Linked DNA regions of Persicobacter psychrovividus. The main gene of each other region encodes a partner of the protein of the gene in region 2 in a complex. Links are inferred from orthologs where the notes say so. Each region holds a gene or a part of one and is shown on either strand. Other genes may lie near its edges.

Evidence for each region.
Region 1: scpB (region 2) and AABK40_RS08535 share a complex: the UniProt entries of both Bacillus subtilis proteins name them as parts of the cohesin-like complex. The link is inferred for Persicobacter psychrovividus from one-to-one orthologs.

The regions. Positions count from the first base shown.
Region 1 is NZ_AP025292.1:1,991,975-1,995,104, forward strand. Bases 204-3,003 are described here. They hold AABK40_RS08535 (segregation and condensation protein A), read right to left. Parts: upstream 2,070-3,003; coding sequence 1,338-2,069; downstream 204-1,337. Other genes in these bases: AABK40_RS08530 (lysylphosphatidylglycerol synthase transmembrane domain-containing protein), read right to left, coding at 273-1,334; dxs (1-deoxy-D-xylulose-5-phosphate synthase), read left to right, coding at 2,384-3,003. Also shown: AABK40_RS08525 (carboxypeptidase-like regulatory domain-containing protein), read right to left, coding at 1-196; more of dxs, read left to right, coding at 3,004-3,130. UniProt on the Bacillus subtilis protein: Participates in chromosomal partition during cell division. May act via the formation of a condensin-like complex containing Smc and ScpB that pull DNA away from mid-cell into both cell halves.
Region 2 is NZ_AP025292.1:2,872,938-2,876,119, forward strand. Bases 18-2,869 are described here. They hold scpB (SMC-Scp complex subunit ScpB), read right to left. Parts: upstream 1,800-2,869; coding sequence 1,236-1,799; downstream 18-1,235. Other genes in these bases: AABK40_RS12300 (M16 family metallopeptidase), read left to right, coding at 18-81; AABK40_RS12305 (pseudouridine synthase), read right to left, coding at 143-1,174; AABK40_RS12315 (TraR/DksA family transcriptional regulator), read right to left, coding at 1,805-2,197; AABK40_RS12320 (lamin tail domain-containing protein), read right to left, coding at 2,573-2,869. Also shown: more of AABK40_RS12300, read left to right, coding at 1-17; more of AABK40_RS12320, read right to left, coding at 2,870-3,182. UniProt on the Bacillus subtilis protein: Participates in chromosomal partition during cell division. May act via the formation of a condensin-like complex containing Smc and ScpA that pull DNA away from mid-cell into both cell halves.

The DNA.
Region 1 (3,130 bases), 880 kb from region 2 along the record:
CAGAAACCTGTGTTTCCTGAATGGGGTTTATATTTTTGGTGTAATCGGCTTCATTGTTATAAAGGGTTACTTTCGCCCCTTCTACGGGATTACCATTTTTATCCAAAATGGTCATTTTTACCTGTGTGCTGATAATCTGTGCCTGCGCCATCATACCCATCAAGCAAAAACATAGAAAAAAAGCTAACTTTTTCATCGTTGTACGCTATGTAGTGAATAATATTAAAAATCATTACAAAGAAAACATGAAATAGGCATTCAAGCAAGTATGCCTATTTTTGATTCCCCTTTTTTCGGTCGAAAAACACCTTCTGAATCCATCGTGGAAGAAATACCGCCCCCAAAAACAAGTAAGGGTAATAGGCCAGAAGCCGCCACAACAGGCTGGTACCAAAAGTAAACTCGCCCAGAAAATGCTGAAAAAACAGCCCGTAAAAATACTCCGCAGTACCGCTGCTTCCTGGCGTGGGTGATATCAGCATGACAATCCACATGATCAGCTGTCGCCCAAAAATAAACAGGTGTTCCTTAATGCTCAGCAGAACATACCCCCCCATCACCGCATTGAGCATCAGGTAGCGGGCAACCCATACAAACACCGTAGCAAGCACCACTTTAAACCAATAAGTTGCAGGCTTACCAATCAATTCTTTGGCGCCAAGGATCATTTCATCACCTTGCTTATTGGCCCTGGCACGGTATCTCCTTAAAAATCCCCAACTGGTGATTTTCAATAAAAGCCACTTGAAGCCTCTTGGATGCACCAATAAAGCAAAAGACATGACCAAAGTATAAATGGCAATCAAGGAATAGGAAGTCCAGAAAATGACGGGTAGGCTCTTCCCCAGGGCATCGGTCGTAATGCCATCAAAAATACTCCCATGAGCAAGGACAATCACCAATGGGGCGAAAACGACGAAAAACAGATTATCCAGAATGGCCGTCAGCATCACATAAGCCAGCGCGCGCCCGAAACTTAGGCCTTCTTTCATCAGAATAAAAACAGCCACCGCACTGCCTCCAACAACAGAAGGCGTAACGGCACTCGAAAACTCCCAAAGAATAATGACATAAAAGGAGGAGGTCCAGCTGAGTGATTTCCCCGTAAGGGTCCGAATACGATAGATGTATCCCGCATCCCGAAAAAGAATTACTATCACGGCAAGCACGAGGGAAAAGACCGACAAGGGTTGCAGCAACACTTGCAGGTTTTCCACACTTACGTGATCATCTGAAAGAAATAACCAAACAGAAATTGCCAGTCCGATCAACACTGGAATCCATATTTTATTCGGGTTAAGCGTCGAAAATGCTTTCTTGTTAGAAATTTCCATTATTTATATAGGTTCAACCCAAAAACTGTTAAATCCTGCACCGATGGTCAGGCTTAACTCCTGCCACTGTGCCAATTCCAAGATGGCCAGGAACGTGAAAATCATCCCTATACGATTACCCACTGCCATGAACAGCTCTTCAAAATTTTGCTTACCCTCCGCTTTCAGCAGGCTCAGCAGCCATTCCTTTTGACCTGAGATGGTATAATCATAAGGCGTAATTTGATGTACGTGTTCTTCCTCCTGGGCTTCCTTTCTGCGCATCACTTGCTGATAAACTTTCAATAATTTATACATATCAAGATTGTGCATCTCCATTTCCGTGGCGTATTCAGAAGCCAGTTCCTGCTGCTCGGCGATGATATTCCCCCGCTTTTGCTTGCCCAGCTCCCGCTCCTCCATCTTACGGAAATCTTCCATAACAGATTTATACTTTTTATAAGCCAGCAAATGTTGCATCAATTCCTCCCGTGGGTCGATCTCCTCCCCTTGCTCATCAAGCTCTGGGCGGGGCAACAACATTTTGGATTTTATTCGCATCAGCGTCGCGGCCACCACCATAAAATCGGAAGCCAACTCCACGTCCAGTTTGTTCATCGCATCGAGGTAGGATAAAAAGTCGGCAGTGATCTTTGCGATCGGAATATCATGTACATCCAGCTCATCGCGCTGGATAAAAAATAGTAATAAATCGAAGGGTCCCTCAAACAAGGGTAATTTAATTTCGAAAGACAAAAGATATCGTAAATTATAACCGTGAATAAAATTTAACCGCAGAAGACCTACAAATTTATCACTCCAAAGACAATTTTCAGCAACTTGCCAGATAAACAGTCATTTTAAACAAGTAATTAAAGATGTAAGAAAGTAAGTGATTATGGCTTTCAGCAAAGAAATTAACCGATAAAAAACTTTCATCGAGGATTTCTTGCCCTAATTTAGTACATTCTAAAAACATCACCTATTTTTGTATGTTCAAGTCCACTTAATTTTTAGGACTGAGAATTTATAAATTGCTCGCTTAGTCGGGCAAGGAAAAATAATTCATTATGCTTATAGAGCCAGGTAAACTATTAAAAACAATCAACAGTCCGGAGGACCTAAAGAAATTCGATAACAAGCAGCTCCATCAGGTACGTGATGAGTTGCGCCAGTTTATTATCGATAATGTTTCGGTCTATGGAGGGCATTTTGGTGCAAGCCTTGGAGTCGTTGAGTTGACTACCGCTTTGCATTATGTCTTTGATACCCCAAAAGATCAGTTGATCTGGGATGTGGGGCATCAAGCCTACGGACACAAAATCTTGACTGGCCGTCGTGAGCAATTTCATACCAACAGACTATACGGAGGGCTTTCGGGATTCCCCAAACGCAAAGAAAGCGAATACGACACCTTTGGGGTCGGCCACTCCTCTACCTCTATTTCTGCGGCCTTGGGAATGGCTGTTGCAAATAATCAATTCAAAGACGACCGTCATCACATTGCTGTAATTGGCGATGGAGCCATGACTGGCGGAATGGCTTTTGAAGGCATGAACCACGCCGGAGATCTTCAAGACTCCAATTTATTGATTATCCTTAATGATAATAATATGTCGATCGACCCTAATGTAGGGGCACTGAACGACTATCTGACTAATATTACGACCTCAAAAACTTACAATAAAGTAAAAGATGAGGTCTGGGATTTGCTGGGCAAAATTTCCAAATTTGGACCTAATGCGCAAGAACTGGCCTCAAAAATTGAGAACAGCACCAAGGCGTTTTTCATGCGCCACAGCAATCTTTTTGAGTCT
Region 2 (3,182 bases):
CCTGCATCATTGCAAAAGATTGCCGCACAATATTGGCAGAAGGACGACCTCATTGAAATTGTTGTTGGAAAAATCGACTGATCATTCCGCCGAAAAAATGAGAAATAAAAAAAGCGAGCTTCCTAAAGCTCGCTTTTGTATTTTATAGAAAGTATTTCAACTTAATCAATTCTTTTTCTGAAATGTATCGCCACTTTCCACGCGGAAGGTCTTTCTTATCTAAACCTGCATAAACAACACGATCGAGCTTCACCACCTCATAGCCTAAATGCTCAAAGGTACGACGAACGATACGGTTTCTACCCAAGTGGATTTCAATTCCCAAAGTGGTGGCATCTGCACTTAAAAGCGCCAAATCATCCACAGGAACAGGACCGTCTTCCAACTCTACGGTATTAAGTACTTTATCAAAATCTTCAGGCGTGATCGGCTTGTCAAGCGTAACCTGATAAACTTTTTTAATGTCATTTGATGGGTGTGCCAACTTTTCTGCCAACTCACCATCATTGGTCATCAACAATAAACCTGTCGTTTGACGATCAAGTCGCCCTACAGGATAGATACGCTCCGTAGCGGCTTTTTTCACCAACTCCATCACCGTGCGTCGGTTCTGAGGGTCATCAGTAGTGGTCAGAAAATCTTTTGGCTTGTTCAGAAGAACATACACCAACTTCTCTCTGCTCAGCAATTTCCCTAACCAGGTTACCTTATCTCTGAAGGCCACCTTATACCCCATTTCCTTCACCACTTGTCCGTTCACAGAAATTTGGCCTTCGGCAATCAGTGTATCAGCTTCGCGTCGGCTACAAACACCCGCATTGGCAATAAACTTGTTTAGGCGGATTTCATGAGCCACAGGAGTTTCTGTTACTTTCGCTTTCTTTTTAGCGATCTCCTTCATTTTCTGAAAATTATAATTAGGCGTTTTGGCCTTTTCCACCTGTTCTTGGCGGGCATGATAATTTTCTTTTACAGATCGTTTTTTACTTCCTCTTTCTGTTTTAGAAGGCACCTCTTTTTGGTCAGTACTATGTCCTCGACGATCTTCCGACGATTTAAATTTGTCTGAATGATTCTTTTTTCCGCGGAATGAAGATGATTTCTTAAACCCTCCTCCTCCTTTTTGGGATCCGATTGATCCTCCTTTTGAATTACTACGTCTTGGTTTTGTCATAACTGCTTCCTTCCGGGGCACACAAATAAATAAAATAAACCGCGAATTTACGGAAAATCAATTAATCATCCCCAATTTCGCCTATGATATTCTCTTCTTTCTTGAAATCTGTCGGGCTTGGGAGCTCTTTTAAGGAATTGATTCCGAAGTACTCCATAAACTGCGACGTAGTACCATATAGCAAAGGTCGTCCCAAACTCTCCGACTTGCCCTTTATCTCGACCAATTCTTTCTCCAACAGCTTCTGAATAGCATAATCACAGCTCACTCCACGGATCTGCTCGAGTTGCCCTTTGGTAACGGGCTGTTTATAAGCCACTATCGAAAGGGTTTCCATGGCAGAAGTGGAGAGTTTCTTCTTGGATTTCTGCTGCAAAAGCTTTGTCACTACAGGCTGATAAGCGGGCAAGGTCATGAACTGATAGCCCCCTGAGGATTTGTAAACAGAAAAGGCGAAGTCCCCTTGATTATATTTTTCAATCAACAGGTCTACCGCCTTTTCAATATCATTCAGCGCAATTTCTGTCCCCATTTGATCTGATAAGCATTTGGCCATTTGGCGAATACTGACAGGCTCGTCGGCACAAAAAATCAACGCCTCTACGTAAGTCGTTAATAGTTTCAATGAATCTACGCTCTTTTTAATTTCGCTTCAATGGTTTGTGTGGTGTGTGGCACTGCTCTTAATCGATCCTTAGGAATAAGCTTTCCTGTGGAAGTACACACACCATATGTACCATTTTTAATGCGAATTAACGCTTTGTTCAGGTTATTTAAAAACTTTTGCTGACGAACCGCCAGTTCTTGCAAGTTTTCTTTCTCCTGCACGTCAGCAGAATCTTCCAAAGGTTTGATGTTACCGATGGAGTTTTCAGTGCCAGCATGATTTGCCTTACCAAGGGTCTCTTTGATGAAATTTAACTCATTCTGAGCGCGATTGATTTTCTTAAGAATCAGAGTTTCAAACTCCTGTAAATCTTCTTTAGAATACCTTAATTCCGAGTTACTCTGTACATTTGCCATATCAGATAACATTAAAGGGGTAAATTTTTATATAAGCCTAAAAAGTTTTACAAAAATAGAAATTAGATCTTTAACATTCCTATTAAATTATAAAATTTCTATTATTATTTTTACTTTAAGCATAAATTAAAGAATCTATCTTTCACCTACACTCTCCGTTTGTCTATAACTTTAAGAACGCACAACGGCTACTTTAGATTGTATATTGATCAAGAATTTTCGCTGTTAATGTGTTGCATTGTCCGATTCCCGCCATTTGATTACTAATTTCATTTTTCAAATATCCGACCTAAAACTAATCAATATTTAAAATCAAATTAAAACAAAGCCCTGCATTGCTGTAACGGTTTGGGCTTCATTTGTTAAGATCACCTATTAATGGTGGATCACCGAAATTTTATCTTTTTCAACATATCGTTCATTCTGTTGGTTCACAATCGAAACCCAAAAGAGGTAGTGCCCCTGATCCACCAACACCGATTCATTATTAAGCCCTGACCAGCTGTAAGTGGCTTTATTACTGATCAGTTCGTGCTCAGCGATCGTCCTGACGAGCTGCCCAAAAAAATCGTAAACCTTGATGGTCAGCAACCAATTTTCCCCTTGGGTATCAACGACCCAATTGGCAGCATCCTGGTTTCCTCCTCCAACATGCAGCACATTTGATGATAAACCGAACTGATGTACCAAATTTGCCCCATCCGCATAATGATCCCATGTCGGTGTTGCAAAATTTTGATTTTCACTGACCGACCGCCAACCTGAGGCCTCCGTTCCTGCAGCCTCTATCCGCTCGAGTGCCACACCCTCTTTATTGTTCAGCAGGGCATGATGGTACTGATGACTGTAGGCTACCTGATCTAAAATAACAGTATCAGCCCGCCCCAGGCTGAAATCCCCTTTATCGTCTGCCAATGGTGGCATCGACATCTCATAAACAAGGGCTTCCTGCGCTTCTGGATGCGTTTGCAGCAGTTGATAGCGG